Regions from separate parts of the Rahnella sp. CFA14(1/10) genome, predicted to be linked through region 2. Evidence: predicted binding sites of a transcription regulator. Region 2 holds the regulator's gene; each other region holds the start of a gene.
What was found. Region 2 encodes LexA, which represses DNA repair genes until DNA is damaged. Its sites were predicted from a motif close to TNCTGTATGTACATACAGNA; they were not measured.
Positions count from the first base shown of each region.

Region 1: a site for LexA is predicted at 2,547-2,566, ahead of dinB (DNA polymerase IV). Genes of this name have one in related genera too.
Region 3: a site for LexA is predicted at 1,642-1,661, ahead of uvrB (excinuclease ABC subunit UvrB). Genes of this name have one in related genera too.
Region 4: a site for LexA is predicted at 1,891-1,910, ahead of rmuC (DNA recombination protein RmuC). Genes of this name have one in related genera too.

Region 1 is NZ_SEWS01000016.1:59,631-63,278, reverse strand. It holds gene pepD (beta-Ala-His dipeptidase) at 1-1,388, shown strand, start outside; gene dinB (DNA polymerase IV) at 1,444-2,532, opposite strand; gene dpaA (peptidoglycan meso-diaminopimelic acid protein amidase) at 2,814-3,539, shown strand; gene EVX52_RS23985 (class II glutamine amidotransferase) at 3,510-3,648, opposite strand, start outside.
Region 2 is NZ_SEWS01000010.1:27,643-31,290, forward strand. It holds gene plsB (glycerol-3-phosphate 1-O-acyltransferase PlsB) at 1-953, opposite strand, end outside; gene EVX52_RS19330 (diacylglycerol kinase) at 1,189-1,557, shown strand; gene lexA (transcriptional repressor LexA) at 1,677-2,285, shown strand; gene dinF (MATE family efflux transporter DinF) at 2,568-3,648, shown strand, end outside.
Region 3 is NZ_SEWS01000001.1:587,075-590,722, reverse strand. It holds gene EVX52_RS02950 (ABC transporter ATP-binding protein) at 1-632, opposite strand, end outside; gene EVX52_RS02945 (hypothetical protein) at 981-1,196, shown strand; gene uvrB (excinuclease ABC subunit UvrB) at 1,787-3,648, shown strand, end outside.
Region 4 is NZ_SEWS01000013.1:108,082-111,729, reverse strand. It holds gene ubiE (bifunctional demethylmenaquinone methyltransferase/2-methoxy-6-polyprenyl-1,4-benzoquinol methylase UbiE) at 1-168, opposite strand, end outside; gene rmuC (DNA recombination protein RmuC) at 280-1,848, opposite strand; gene EVX52_RS22560 (DedA family protein) at 2,006-2,533, opposite strand; gene udp (uridine phosphorylase) at 2,688-3,449, opposite strand.

The sequences.
Region 1 (3,648 bases), on a different contig from region 2:
CTTCTTATCACGAAGAAGCGCTGGCAAAACACATCGTTGAATGGGCACAGGAAAAGGGTATCCACGCTGAGCGTGATGAAGTTGGCAATATTTTGCTGCGCAAACCGGCCACCCCGGGCATGGAAAACCGCAAAGCCGTTGCCCTGCAGGCTCACCTCGATATGGTGCCGCAGAAAAACAACGATACTGTTCATGATTTCACTAAAGATCCGATCCAGCCATTTATTGAAGACGGTTGGGTAAAAGCCCGCGGCACCACGCTGGGTTCTGACAACGGTATCGGTATGGCATCCGCGCTGGCGGTTCTGGCTGATGACAGCGTAGAACACGGCCCGCTGGAAGTGCTGCTGACCATGACCGAAGAAACCGGCATGGCGGGCGCATTCGGCCTGCAACCGAACTGGTTACAGTCTGAAATTCTGATCAACACCGATTCTGAAACCGAAGGCGAAATCTACATGGGGTGCGCCGGCGGGATTGATTTTACCGCCACACTGCCGCTGAGCCGTGAAGCGGTTCCGGCCGGTTTCAGCGTGCTGAAACTGACCCTGAAAGGCCTGAAAGGCGGCCACTCCGGCGCTGAAATTCACTTAGGTCTGGGCAACGCCAGCAAACTGCTGGCACGTTTCCTGGCAGACAACGCGGGGACCCTGGGTCTGCGCCTGCTGGACTTTACCGGCGGCACGCTGCGTAACGCCATCCCGCGTGAAGCCATTGCGACTCTGGCGGTTGCCGCCGATAAAGCGGACGCACTGAAAGCGGCAGCACAGGAATTCCTGGCGACGATTCAGTTTGAACTGTCAGCCGTTGAGAAGAAGATCGTTTTTGTCGCGGAAACGGCTGAAAGCAACGCCAGGGCACTGAGCCAGGACAGTCAGGATAAGTTCCTTGCGCTGCTGAACGCGACGCCTAACGGCGTGATCCGCATGAGTGATGATGTGAAAGGTGTGGTCGAAACATCGCTCAACGTCGGTGTTGTCACGATGAAAGATGACGAAGTGGCGATCAACAGCCTGATCCGTTCGCTTATCGACAGCGGTAAAGAATATGTGGTCAGCATGCTGAGCTCACTGAGTGAACTGGCTGGTGCAAAAAGTCTGGCAAAAGGCAGCTACCCTGGCTGGAAACCTGAGCCAAGCTCGCCGGTGATGACGCTGGTGCGTGAAACTTACCAGTCACTGTTCAGCAAAACCCCGAACATCATGGTGATCCACGCCGGTCTGGAATGCGGTCTGTTCAAAAAACCGTATCCGGACATGGACATGGTTTCCATCGGGCCAACTATCACCGGCCCGCATTCGCCGGATGAACAGGTTGAAATCGCCAGCGTCGGGCTGTACTGGCAACTGCTGACAGCCCTGCTGAAAGCAATTCCTGAAAAGAAATGATATTTTGGCTCCCTCCCCTGTGAACTGAACCCCGAATGTTGGACTTTTTAAACCTTCATTCGGAGTTCAGTTCATCACAGGGGGAGGAGCTCAAATCCAAAAGAAGCTGCCGCTCTATCTGCGGATCCTGCAACGTCACGTGTAATCCCACCAGCCTGACGCCCCGTCCGCCACGCCGTTTCTCCCATGCCTCCCGCGCCACTTTCAGTAAATCTTCTTTATTGAGCACCGGCCAGACGTGTTCCTGCGTGGTCTGCTGAAAATCATGGAATTTGAGTTTTACCCCCTGACGGGCGATGCGCAGATCCGGACTGACACGGCTCAGGCGTATGTGCAGTTCCGGATATAAACGTTCGATCAGTGCCACGCATTCTTCCCAGTTGTGAATATCTTCTGCCAGCGTGCGTTCCACACCGACCGATTTGCGCAACCGCTCGGGGGATATTTCACGTTCATCAATACCCTGACAGCGCTCCCACAGTACCCGGCCAAACTTGCCAAATCGTTTGAGCAGTGTCGCCAGATCATAGCGCTGTACATCGCCGCAGGTGTTCAGCCCCAGCGCCTGCAAACGCTGGGCTGTGACTTTGCCGACGCCGGGGATTTTACCCAGCGGAAGATCCTGTAAAAACGCATCGACTTTATCCGGCGTGATCACAAACTGGCCGTTAGGCTTGTTCAGGTCCGAGGCGATTTTTGCCAGAAATTTTATCGGCGCAATGCCGGCAGAGGCCGTCAGCCTGATTTCATCGAAAATGGCCTGACGGATTTCTGCAGCAATAAGCGTCGCAGAGCCGTTGCATTGCGTTGCGTCGGAAACATCCAGATAAGCTTCGTCAAGTGACAGCGGTTCGATCAATGGGGTATAACGCGCAAAGATTTCACGGATGTGGTTTGAAGCTTCTTTATAAGCCTCCATTCGGCCGGGGATGACTTTCAGGTGCGGGCAAAGTTTCAGTGCCATACCGGTCGGCATCGCACTGTGCACGCCGAATTTGCGCGCAGGATAATTGGCGGTGCTGATGACGCCACGGCGGTCACGGCTGCCGCCAATGGCAATAGGAATGTCGCGCAGGGAAGGATCATCGCGCATCTCGACGGCCGCGAAAAAGCAGTCCATATCAACGTGAATGATTTTACGCATAGCCCTCCCCTGATAACTGTATAAGTATACAGTGGGATGGCGTAATTTCAAACACACAAAATCCGGGTTAATTTGGCTTAATGAATCACCAGAAATGGCATCGTAATAAATTTCCTATTTCGAAAGTCATTATTCATTATTTGGTGATTGCTAAAAATTTAATCAGTATTAATATGGCATCGTTTCAGACAGGCAGTACATAAGAAGAAAATCAGTGGCGGTCTTACAGGCAGTTCAGCTGTAGACAACATAATCAAAATTATTACCGAGCAGGACTTAGAATGATCAGAATCGCGCTGTTTCTTGCGATGCTCCTCAGTTTGCCTTTATTTACAGCAAATTACGCCGTGGCCAGCGATGCTGTCCCGGTCAACGCGACACTTAAAAAACAATTACTGGGCGCACCGGTTTATATTCAGATCTTCAAACAAGAACGTAAACTCGAATTGTATGCCCAGCTCGACGGCGAATTTCGCCTGATTGGCAGTTATGGCATCTGCGATTTTTCCGGCGGTTTGGGAAATAAACGTCGCGAAGGCGATTTTAAAAGTCCGGAAGGTTTCTACAACGTGGATATTCACCACCTGAAGCCTGACAGCCGCTTTTATCGTGCCATCAACATCGGTTTCCCGAATGCTTACGATATCTCGCAGGGTTATTCAGGTAAGTATCTGATGATTCACGGTAACTGTAAGTCTATCGGTTGCTATGCCATGACCGACGGCTATATGGACGAAATCTTTACGTACGTACAGGCGGCATTCCAGTTCGGGCAACGCAGTTTAAAGATTAGCATTTATCCGTTCAGGATGACCGATGCCAACATGAAGGCGCATAAAAACTCCAGCTACTACAGTTTCTGGAACCAGTTGCAGCCAGGATATGCGTACTTTGAAAAACACCATCAGCCACCGAATGTCGTGGTCACTGACGGTAAATATGAAGTGCTGCAACCATTGTCCAACACCCCGCTGCCTTCACAGCTGGCGTTCGCCCCGATGAAATAATGCGAATTCACCTGGAGCAATTTTGTTCCAGGTTTCGTTCGCCGTCAGCGGTTGCGTGGCAATCACAGTGACGACATCATCCGGTGTCGTCTGCTGCTGAAAATCAATT
Region 2 (3,648 bases):
ACGTAAGACAGAAGCAGATAGTCCATGTGGCTGCGGTGGCAGGGCACATACACAATTTCCTGACCGTCCAGCGCCAGCTGGCGTACACGCTCAGCATTATTAACATTGATGCCTTTGTACAAACGGTTCCACGTCCAGCTCAGTACGCGATCAGAGAGGCGCACGGCTTCATAAGAGAAGTCAGCGGCAATCTCTTCCATCAGGGCGATGGCATTTTGCTGGGCTTTTTCGTGGGAAATTTTCTTGCTGCGGGCTTCGTCTTCAATCGCTTTTTCAATGGCTTTTGAGGACAGCAATTTGTTGAACAAGTCCTGACGTGCCGGAAGACGTGGGCCAACGGCGGCCAGACGTTGACGGGAGAAGTGCATCCGCGCCACACGTGCCAGCTTTTGAGCAATGGTTTTATCTGTGCCGTGTTCCGTCGCCATATAACGCAGGGAAACGGTATTGGAGAAGCGGACAAAACTGTCCCGCCCCAGCCAAAGCACAGCGAAGAATTTCTGGATGCCGTTCAGTACGCGCAGATGTGGCGTGTCATCCTGACCTTCACGGCCCGGTGCCCGACCAAACATCACCGACACCGGCAACATCTGAATGTCTAAATCCGGGTTATTGCGGTGCAAATCAAGGTAGTCGTGGAACAGCTTTACGGATTCCTGCTTCGGCGTGTAATAAGAGAATACGCGCGGACCTTCAGCAATAAAGACATGGCTTGGCAGCAGGGTTCCGTCAATTTCCAGCGGAATAAGGGGATCAGGCAGATTCTGTGCCAGACATTGCGCACGCAACGTCAGCAAATCGGCTTTGGAATTATAGGGCAATACATACAAAATCGGCCGCGTCGGGTCTAAATGCAACTCGGTAACCGGATCTGAAGGTATGACCTTGCTCTTTACCAGCAATGAGAGCGGTAAATTCAATAATGTGTAATAAAGTCTACGCCAACCTGACATAAAAACGTGAAGCCTCTTGTTAGCCATTTCGCCGCAAGGATACCAGAAAGCTCAGATGAGATCTGTGGTGATGCAATACCCTTCTTATTTCAAGCCGCAGGGGTGTTGGCTTAAGACGTTCACCCGAATCACTTACTCATGTAAGCTCATCAGGATTCACTTCTTTACCGCCTTTCTGCACCCCGACTATTTGGGGTATAAAGTGCGGCAAATTCTCTAAGGATCAGTAAAAGAAATGGCTAACCAAGTCACTGGATTTACCCGAATTTATAAAGCAGCTGGCTATTCCTGGAAAGGGCTGAAAGCGGCATGGCAAAATGAAGCGGCCTTTCGCCAGGAAGCCAGCGTCGCTATTCCGTTAATTTTGTTATCTTTTTGGTTTGATGTCAGCCCCGTAGAACGCATTCTGCTGGTGGGATCCGTTGTTTTGGTCTGTGTCACTGAACTGCTCAACAGCGCGGTAGAATGCGCGATAGACCGTATCGGATCTGAGTTTCACGTACTTTCAGGTCGTGCAAAAGATATCGGCTCGGCTGCCGTACTTCTGACCATCATATTGGCGTTTTTTGTCTGGGTCAGCATCTTTTGGCCACGATGGTTCTGATTTGGAATCTGCATTCCAGGAATCAACGTTATGCCCTGTTTTTATTCAATCTTAGGTTTTCATTGATCGTTTAGCTGTATATACTCACAGCAAGACTGTATAAACAACCAGGGGGCGGAATGAAAGCTTTAACGACCAGACAACAAGAGGTCTACGACCTTATTCGCGATCATATCTCCACCACCGGTATGCCACCCACCCGCGCAGAGATTGCATCACGTCTGGGGTTCCGTTCCCCCAATGCGGCGGAAGAGCATCTCAAAGCGCTGGCGCGTAAGGGTGTTATTGAGATTGTTTCCGGCGCATCACGTGGCATTCGTTTGCTGATGGAAGAAGAAGAGGGTTTACCGCTGATCGGCCGGGTTGCTGCCGGTGAGCCGTTGCTGGCCCAGCAACATATTGAAGGACACTATCAGGTCGATCCGGCCATGTTTAAGCCGAGTGCCGATTTCCTGCTGCGTGTCAGCGGTATGTCGATGCGTGATATCGGTATTCTTGATGGCGATCTGCTGGCTGTACATAAAACGCAAGACGTGCGTAATGGACAGGTTGTTGTGGCCCGTATAGATGATGAAGTCACCGTGAAACGTCTGAAAAAACAGGGCAGTGTGGTGCAGTTATTGCCTGAAAACAGCGATTTCCAGCCGATCGTGGTTGATTTACGTGAGCAGAATTTCAGCATTGAAGGGCTGGCCGTAGGCGTCATCCGCAACGGTGACTGGATCTGACCTTCGTACTTCGGGCTGCAGATGCGTTGGCTGCGTGCGTTCACCCGAATCACTGACTCCTGTCAGCTCATCGGGATTTTTTTACTTGCCGCCTTCCTGCAACTCGAATGACTCGGTCAGATATTACTGGGTCAAATTCTTGATCCCAATGGTCATATTGTTGATTTGCGGGTTCGTTAGCCGCCTCTGACATACCGCTAAGCTTTAACGTTTCATCTTGTCGCCCCTTCCGGGGCGATGTCACTTACAGGCATAACCTGAACCTCCGGCATGAGATTCTCTATGCAACATCATTCCCCGCGACAAACACTCAAAAACACCTTTTTAAGCCCCGCTGATAAGGCGCTCTGGAGGCTGGCATTGCCGATGATTTTTTCAAATATCACGGTGCCTCTTCTCGGGCTTGTGGATACGGCGGTGATCGGTCATCTCGACAGCCCGGATTATCTCGGCGGAGTGGCTGTGGGTTCGATGATCACGACTTTCCTCTTTATGCTCTTACTTTTTTTACGGATGAGTACCACCGGCATGACCGCTCAGGCGCTGGGCGCGAATGATAACCGGTTGCTGGCGCGCGCTTTCGTACAACCCTTTCTGCTGGCCGTATTGTCTGGTCTCACCATAGTGTTGTTCCGGCACCCCCTGATGGAACAGGCGTTTCATATCGTCGGGGGCAGCCAACCGGTGCTTGAACAGGCGAGGCTGTTTATCGAAATTCGCTGGTTCAGTGCCCCGGCTTCACTGGCGAATCTGGTGATCCTTGGCTGGCTGTTGGGCATTCAGTATGTTCGCGGGCCGGTGATTTTGCTGATTGCCGGGAATCTGCTGAATATCATTCTGGATCTGTGGCTGGTGATGGGGCTGGGCTGGAATGTGCGTGGTGCTGCCATGGCGACGGCAAGTTCCGAGTATTTCACGCTATTTATCGGGCTGTACTTTGTCTGGCGGGTAATGAAGCAACGGGGTATAACCGGCGCACAAATCACCTCGGCCTGGCGTGGTAACCTGCGCCGTCTGCTGGGGCTTAACCGCGACATTATGTTGCGTTCACTTCTGCTTCAGCTTTGCTTTGCCTCACTGACCGTTCTCGGCGCACGGCTTGGCAGCCACATCGTGGCGGTGAATGCGGTGCTGATGAACCTGCTGACCTTCACCGCTTTTGCGCTGGACGGTTTTGCCTATGCTATCGAAGCGCATTCCGGTGAAGCATTCGGTGCCCGGAATCGCCAGAAATTGCTGGATGTCTGGCATGCCGCGTGCCGTCAGGCCGGGCTGGTTGCCCTGATTTTTGCCCTGATTTATGCGCTTGCAGGCGGGGCGATCATTGATGCGCTGACGTCACTACCTGAGTTACGCGAACTGG
Region 3 (3,648 bases), on a different contig from region 2:
ACCAGACAGAAACGGTCCGCGACGCTGCGGATGAACGGCAATTTATGGCCGACCAGCAACAATGTCAGACCAAGATCACGGTTCAGGCGGTGAATAATATTACCCATATTCGCCGCCATCGATGCGCTGGTATGCTCGGTGGGTTCATCCAGAATCAGTAATTCAGGCTCCTGAACCAGTGCACGGCTGATTGCCAGTTGCTGCTGCTGGCTTTCATCAAGTTCACCGGCTTTGCGCGCTCCCATTTCCTTTAGTGTCGGAAAAAGGTCATACACTTCTTCCGGCACACGACGGGTCTTATTCCGGCTGGCCATCATAGCAATTTGCAGGTTTTCATCGACGCTCATCTGGGAGAAAATCTGCCGTCCTTGTGGCACGTAACCGATACCCATTTGCGCACGGCTTTCGACCGGCAAATTCAGAAGACTTTGCGGTTCTTCATCACGTGATTGCCAGGAAATTGCACCGCTTTTCACCGGAAGATGCCCCATGATGCAGTTCACCAGCGTGGTTTTTCCTACGCCATTTCGCCCGATCAGGCAGGTACATTGACCGCGGTACAGTTCGAGATTGATATCCCACAGAATATGTTTTTGCCCATAATACTGATTAACTGATTTTACACTTAACATCAGATCTCCCTCCCGCACGGAGCCTTCCGCTGAACTTCACTTTGACGGCCACTGTCATATTTCTGACATTTATGTTCCGCTATTGATGCCCCTGACAGAATTTAATCCCGTTTGTTGACGGACAATCTGACAGCATCAATGACAGATAAATATCCCTTAACCAGTCATAAATGGGGCTAAGAGAGGTTTCCCTACGTTAAAAATGATTCTGTACCCCAGAAAACAGGGAGATCTTCATTTTTTACGCCGGGGTGAAAAAAGCAGTTCTGGCTGCCTTAACCTTTTCATGCACAGACGTTGCAACTCTCAGGCCAAGTTTGTAAAAACGGCAGGGAAAAGGGGCGTTGCATGGGTGTTACCAGCCAGGCCCCTTACAATTTAGGATTATTCATTAGCGTTTCTGAGGTTTTGAGTTTTCCCCCGCAGGGTGCGGCATCAATGGAACTGCACTTTGCCAGTGCTGCCCTTACTGCTTTTGGTGCAACCTCATGGACAAACATGAGCAAAAAATCCTGTCGGGATGCACTTTTGGTTTTTGCAAGAAACATCAGCCTGACTCTCTAGGCAAAATAGGCATAAATAAGGAGATAAAAAAGATAAAAAATAACTAAAAAAGACCTCTCAGACCGGCAGGAGGCAAAATCCTGTTTTTTACCAACTCCCGCAGCGCGGGGCGTGCTGAGACTTATCCACTATTCCTGTGGATAACCTTGTGTATGAGAGTAAGAAAAGTTGCTACAGACGAGTCAGCATGCGGGTTCCGCTCAGTTTGCCCGTATTCGCAGCTTTTTAGTGATAATCTTTTTAATCAATGAGTTACCTAAAAGCAATACAGTCGTAATTCGTTCGTCATAGTTGTGTCAATCTTCGTCAGCCTGTGGTCAGAAAGCGGAAGGGGAAAGAATTTTGGGAAAAAATGTCACCTGATGGTGAGAGATCTCATCTTTCATATCCTAAAAAAGTGCAGCAGCGCCAGCAGGTTAAACGCAAACATTCTTTATCGGTTGGAAGCTGGTTTTATATACAGTATTATAGCGAAGGTAAAATCAGGGCTGGCAAAAATCGCGAAGTCTTTCATACTATTTTTCCGCAAACTGTTCACCCGTACAGCGCGCACGGCCCTATGCGTTCCCATTTCAGTCAGGTAGCCCGTCATGAGTAAAGTGTTCAAACTGCATTCCGAATTTAAACCGTCCGGCGATCAGCCAGAGGCGATACGCCGTCTGGAAGAAGGGCTGGAGAACGGGCTGGCGCACCAGACATTGCTCGGGGTCACCGGTTCGGGCAAAACCTTTACCGTGGCGAATGTGATTGCGGATCTGAACCGTCCGACGATGGTACTGGCCCCCAACAAAACGCTGGCCGCGCAGTTATACGGTGAGATGAAAGAATTCTTCCCGGAAAACGCCGTCGAATATTTCGTCTCTTACTATGACTATTATCAGCCAGAGGCGTATGTCCCAAGTTCAGATACTTTTATCGAAAAAGACGCCTCGGTGAACGAACACATCGAGCAGATGCGCCTTTCTGCCACCAAAGCTCTGCTCGAACGACGCGATGTCATTGTGGTGGCTTCTGTTTCAGCGATTTACGGTCTGGGCGATCCGGATTTGTACCTGAAAATGATGCTTCATCTGACCAAAGGGATGATTATCGATCAGCGTTCGATCCTGCGTCGTCTGGCAGAGCTGCAATATGCGCGCAACGATCAGGCTTTCCAGCGCAGTACTTTCCGCGTGCGTGGCGAAGTGATTGATGTGTTCCCGGCTGAATCGGATGATCTGGCGTTGCGCATTGAGCTGTTTGATCAGGAAGTTGAACGTCTTTCGCTGTTTGATCCGCTGACCGGCCAGGTGCAACATGAAGTGCCGCGTTTTACCATTTACCCTAAAACGCACTACGTAACCCCACGCGAACGTATTGTACAGGCGATGGAAGAAATCAAGGTCGAACTGGCGGATCGCCGCAAGGTGCTGCTTGCCAATAACAAACTGCTGGAAGAGCAACGTATCAGCCAGCGTACGCAGTTTGATCTCGAAATGATGAATGAGTTGGGTTATTGCTCCGGTATTGAAAACTACTCACGTTATCTGTCCGGCCGCGGGCCGGGCGAGCCGCCACCGACGTTGTTTGATTATCTTCCGGCTGACGGCCTGCTGATTGTCGATGAATCGCACGTCACCATTCCGCAAATCGGCGGTATGTACAAAGGCGACCGCTCTCGTAAAGAAACGCTGGTGGAATATGGTTTCCGTCTGCCTTCCGCGCTGGATAACCGCCCGATGCGTTTTGAGGAATTCGAAGCGCTGGCACCCCAAAGTATTTATGTCTCAGCCACGCCGGGGAAATACGAGCTGGAGAAGTCCGGTGACGATGTGGTCGATCAGGTGGTGCGTCCGACCGGTCTGCTGGATCCGATCATTGAAGTACGGCCGGTGACCACACAGGTGGATGACCTGTTATCGGAGATCCGTAAACGTGTCGCGATTAACGAGCGTGTGCTGGTCACCACGCTGACCAAACGTATGGCCGAGGATTTGACGGAGTATCTGGAAGAACACGGCGAGAAGGTGCGTTACCTGCACTCTGACATCGATACCGTTGAGCGTGTGGAAATTATCCGCGATTTGCGTCTGGGGGAATTTGACGTGCTGGTGGGGATCAACTTGCTGCGCGAAGGGCTGGATATGCCGGAAGTGTCGCTGGTGGCCATTCTGGATGCGGATAAAGAAGGCTTCCTGCGTTCTGAACGTTCACTCATCCAGACCATCGGCCGTGCAGCGCGTAACCTCAACGGTAAAGCGATTCTCTACGGTGATAAAATTACCCACTCGATGGCCCGTGCCATTGAAGAAACCGAACGTCGTCGCGCCAAACAGGAAGCGTATAACCTCGAAAACGGCATCACGCCGATGGGGCTGAATAAGAAGATCTCCGACATCCTGCAACTCGGTCAACCGAAGACCAAAAAGAACAAAGACAAACGCGATGCCGAAGCGGCGCAGACCTTCAAATC
Region 4 (3,648 bases), on a different contig from region 2:
AATTGTGAAGCGTTTCCAGATGCGATGAATACCAAAAGACATCAGGTCATTCATCAAATCATATTTTGCCGCAACGGAATGGAAGACTTCTGCCACCATTTCCTGTTTTTCATCTTTGGCTACTGTACGAAAACCAAAATGGGTGGTTTCCGGCGTCTGCTTTTCCATTATTTATGCCTGCTTTTTCAGTCGAACTCTTGGGGAGAAGTGTATCAGAACCCGTTCGAAAGCCCCATCACCGATGGTGATTCAACATATTGCGAAGATTCACGCATTGAATCACACACAATGCGGCCCCTCTGAGAGCAATGCCTGCTCGTGAGCGGTTAACTCACCCGGGTTCAGCGTCTGTTCTTCTTCCGCATCAGAGGTATCGGGCAGAGATGCGGTGTCTTCAGGTTCGTTTTCCGCTTTCGCTATTTCAGCCAGAGAGGGACTGATAGGTCGTTTAACTTCAACACCCAGCGCGCGAAAACTTTCCACCTGCCCGATAAGATTACCACGGCCTTGCGAGAGTTTATTCATCGCGGATCGATAACTTCCCTGCGCTTTGTCGAGACTTTGTCCCATCGACTCCATGTCATCCACAAACAGTCGCAGTTTGTCGTAAAGACGGGCCGCGCGATCGGCGATACGTTTGGCGTTCTGACTCTGATGCTCATAGCGCCACAAGTTGCTGATCGTTCGTAGCGCCACCAGCAAGGTCGTCGGGCTGACCAACATAATATTGTGGCGAAGCGCTTCGCTGATCAATTCGGGCTCCCGGTCGATAGCCAACAAAAAAGCAGGCTCAACGGGGATAAACATCAGCACATAATCGAGGCTGCGCAGACCGGGAAGTTGCTGGTAATCTTTGCGCCCGAGCAGGCGGATATGTCCGCGCACTGAGGCAATATGTTCATTGAGTGCCGCTTCCCGCTCGCTGTCATCCTCACTGTTGAAATAACGCTCATACGCAACCAGCGTCATTTTGGCGTCAATCACCACGTCTTTATTCTGCGGTAACCGTACGACCACATCAGGTTGCATCCGGCTGTTGCTATCCACCTGCACGCTGACCTGCGTCTGGTATTCATGCCCTTCGCGTAAACCGGAAGCCTCGAGCACGCGACTCAGAACCACTTCACCCCAGTTGCCCTGCGTTTTATTATCACCTTTCAGAGCTTTAGTCAGGTTGACGGCTTCGCGTGCCATCTCCACATTCAGTTGCTGTAAATTGCGGATCTCATGCGCCAGCGTATGACGCTCACGGGCTTCCTGCCCGAAGCTGTCCTGCACCTGGCGGCGGAAACCATCCAGTTGCTCACGCAACGGCAGCAGTAACTTATCGAGACTTTGCTTGTTCTGTTCATCGGCACGACGGCCATTTTGTTCGAAAATCCGGTTAGCCAGGTTTTCAAACTGGCTGCTCAGGCGCTGTTCGCTGTTAATCAGCAGACGCTGCTTTTCTTCAGCCGCCATGCGGGTTTCGTCCAGACGGGTCGAAACCTCACGCAACTCAGCTTCCTGCGCACTGTTGATTTCCCGCTGCGCACGCAGTTCCTGATTGAGTTGGTCACACTCGTTTTGCCAGTGGACAAGAAGTTGTAATTTTTCCTGGCTGGCCGCCTGCAGACTGTGCAGTTTTCGCAGCTCAAGTTCAGCTTCACGCAGTTGCTGCTGGCCTGATTGCCGCTCGATTTTGTGCGTATCATTTTCCGTTTTAAGCTGTTCCAGCGATTGTTCCAGCAAACGGCGTTGCGTTTCATACTCCGTCTGTTGTTGCTGTTGGCGCAAACTGGCAATCAGCCATCCTAAGAGTAAGCCAATTAACCCTGCCCCCAGGGCAGTCAGAATGCTGATATCCACGTGATTTCCCTCTTCAAGTCTCTTGCGGCCAAGGTAATGTCAGGCTGTATGGATGTCCAGTCTATTTTCTGTTGCATTGAACCTTTGCGAGACGTCTTCCAAAAAGGAATTTCTCTGTATTTGCCCCCTTGCGACGGGCAACGACAGAGGGCAGGATTTAAAACCAGCGGCTCAGCCACTGAATGCCAAACGCACCGGGTGCCAGAATGCCGAAAGCCCAGATAAGTGCCGAGGTCACATTCGCAATCTGGAAATACTTTTGCGGCATACCGCAGATGCCAGCAACCAGTGGCACAACGGCGCGAAGCGGGCCAAAAAAGCGGCCGATAAAGGCCCCCGGCATGCCCCATTTTTCAAAGAAAGCATGCCCCCGAACCAACATTTGCGGATGACGGGAGAAAGGCCAGAAATTGCCAACACGATCCTGATAACGGGCACCAATCCAGTAAGAAAGCCAGTCGCCCAGGAAAGCCCCCGCAGCGGCGGCTGCCCAGATGGGCCAGAACGGTATGCCGGTTTCGCCAATCAGCGCACCGAGCCCCAACAAGATAAACGTTGCCGGAAGCAGCAGGGAAAGGAATGCCAGCGATTCACCAAAGGCCAGAAAAAAAACGATCGGCGCAGCCCACACCTGATGGGCACGAATGAAGGTAGTGGTGTACTCAAGAAGGTCGTGAACAGTCAAAAATGCAGTTCCTTGTGTCAGAGATCCGGAAGGGAATACATCAATTATTCCAGATGGATTACTAACATGACCTTAACAGATCTGCTTAACAGAGCAAAAAAACGGGCCGTCAGAGGCCCGTTGATAAGATGTGGTTGTTTTAGTTTTACAGGGACTAAAGCAGTCTGCGGGCCGCTTCGACAACAATCTTCACCGCATGGCTTTCGGTCTTTTTCATGGTTTCTGCATTAGGGATTTCCTGCTGCGTGCGGTTCACGATAACACCGGCAACCATCCCGGCGCGCAGACCCTGGCTTGCACACATGGTCAGCAGAGTCGCGGATTCCATTTCGTAGTTCATGACGCCCATTTCCTGCCATTCTTTCATCGATTCTTTGAAGCGACGGACAACACGGCCGGAGTAAGTGTCATAACGTTCCTGACCCGGATAGAACGTGTCAGAAGATGCAGTAACGCCAATGTGTGTCGCGGCTCCCACGGCTTCTGCCGCCGCAACCAGCGCGGTAGTGCAGGCAAAATCGGCTACCGCAGGGAATTCCATCGGCGCAAAGTGCAGGCTCGCGCCATCAAGACGAACGGCAGCGGTCGTGACCAGCACGTCACCGACATTGATATGTGGTTGGATCGCACCCGTTGTGCCGACACGCAGGAAAGTACGGATCCCCAGCTGTGCCAGTTCTTCCACTGCGATGGAGGTAGAAGGCCCGCCGATACCGGTTGAGCAAACAATCACAGATTTGCCATCAAGCTCAGCACGCCATGAGGTAAATTCGCGGTGGGAGGCCAGACGAACCGGGTTCTCCATCAGTTTGGCAATTTTTTCTACGCGCTCAGGATCGCCGGGAACAATCGCCAGCGACGCGCCGTTTAAATCTTTTTTGGCCAGGCCAAGATGGAAAACTTCGGGCTGAGACATAACAAACTCCTCGGTGTGTAAGGTCATTTATTGGCAGGAGGAACACCCGGCAACTGTACTCAACATTGTGGCGTTATTTCGTGACGGTCGTCACTATGATGTAACAACTTGAATTGCGCATACATTTATTTTGTGACACTCATCACAAAATAAAGGTGCATTTCACTGAAACCTGAACAGGCAATCTCCGTTACCGGAG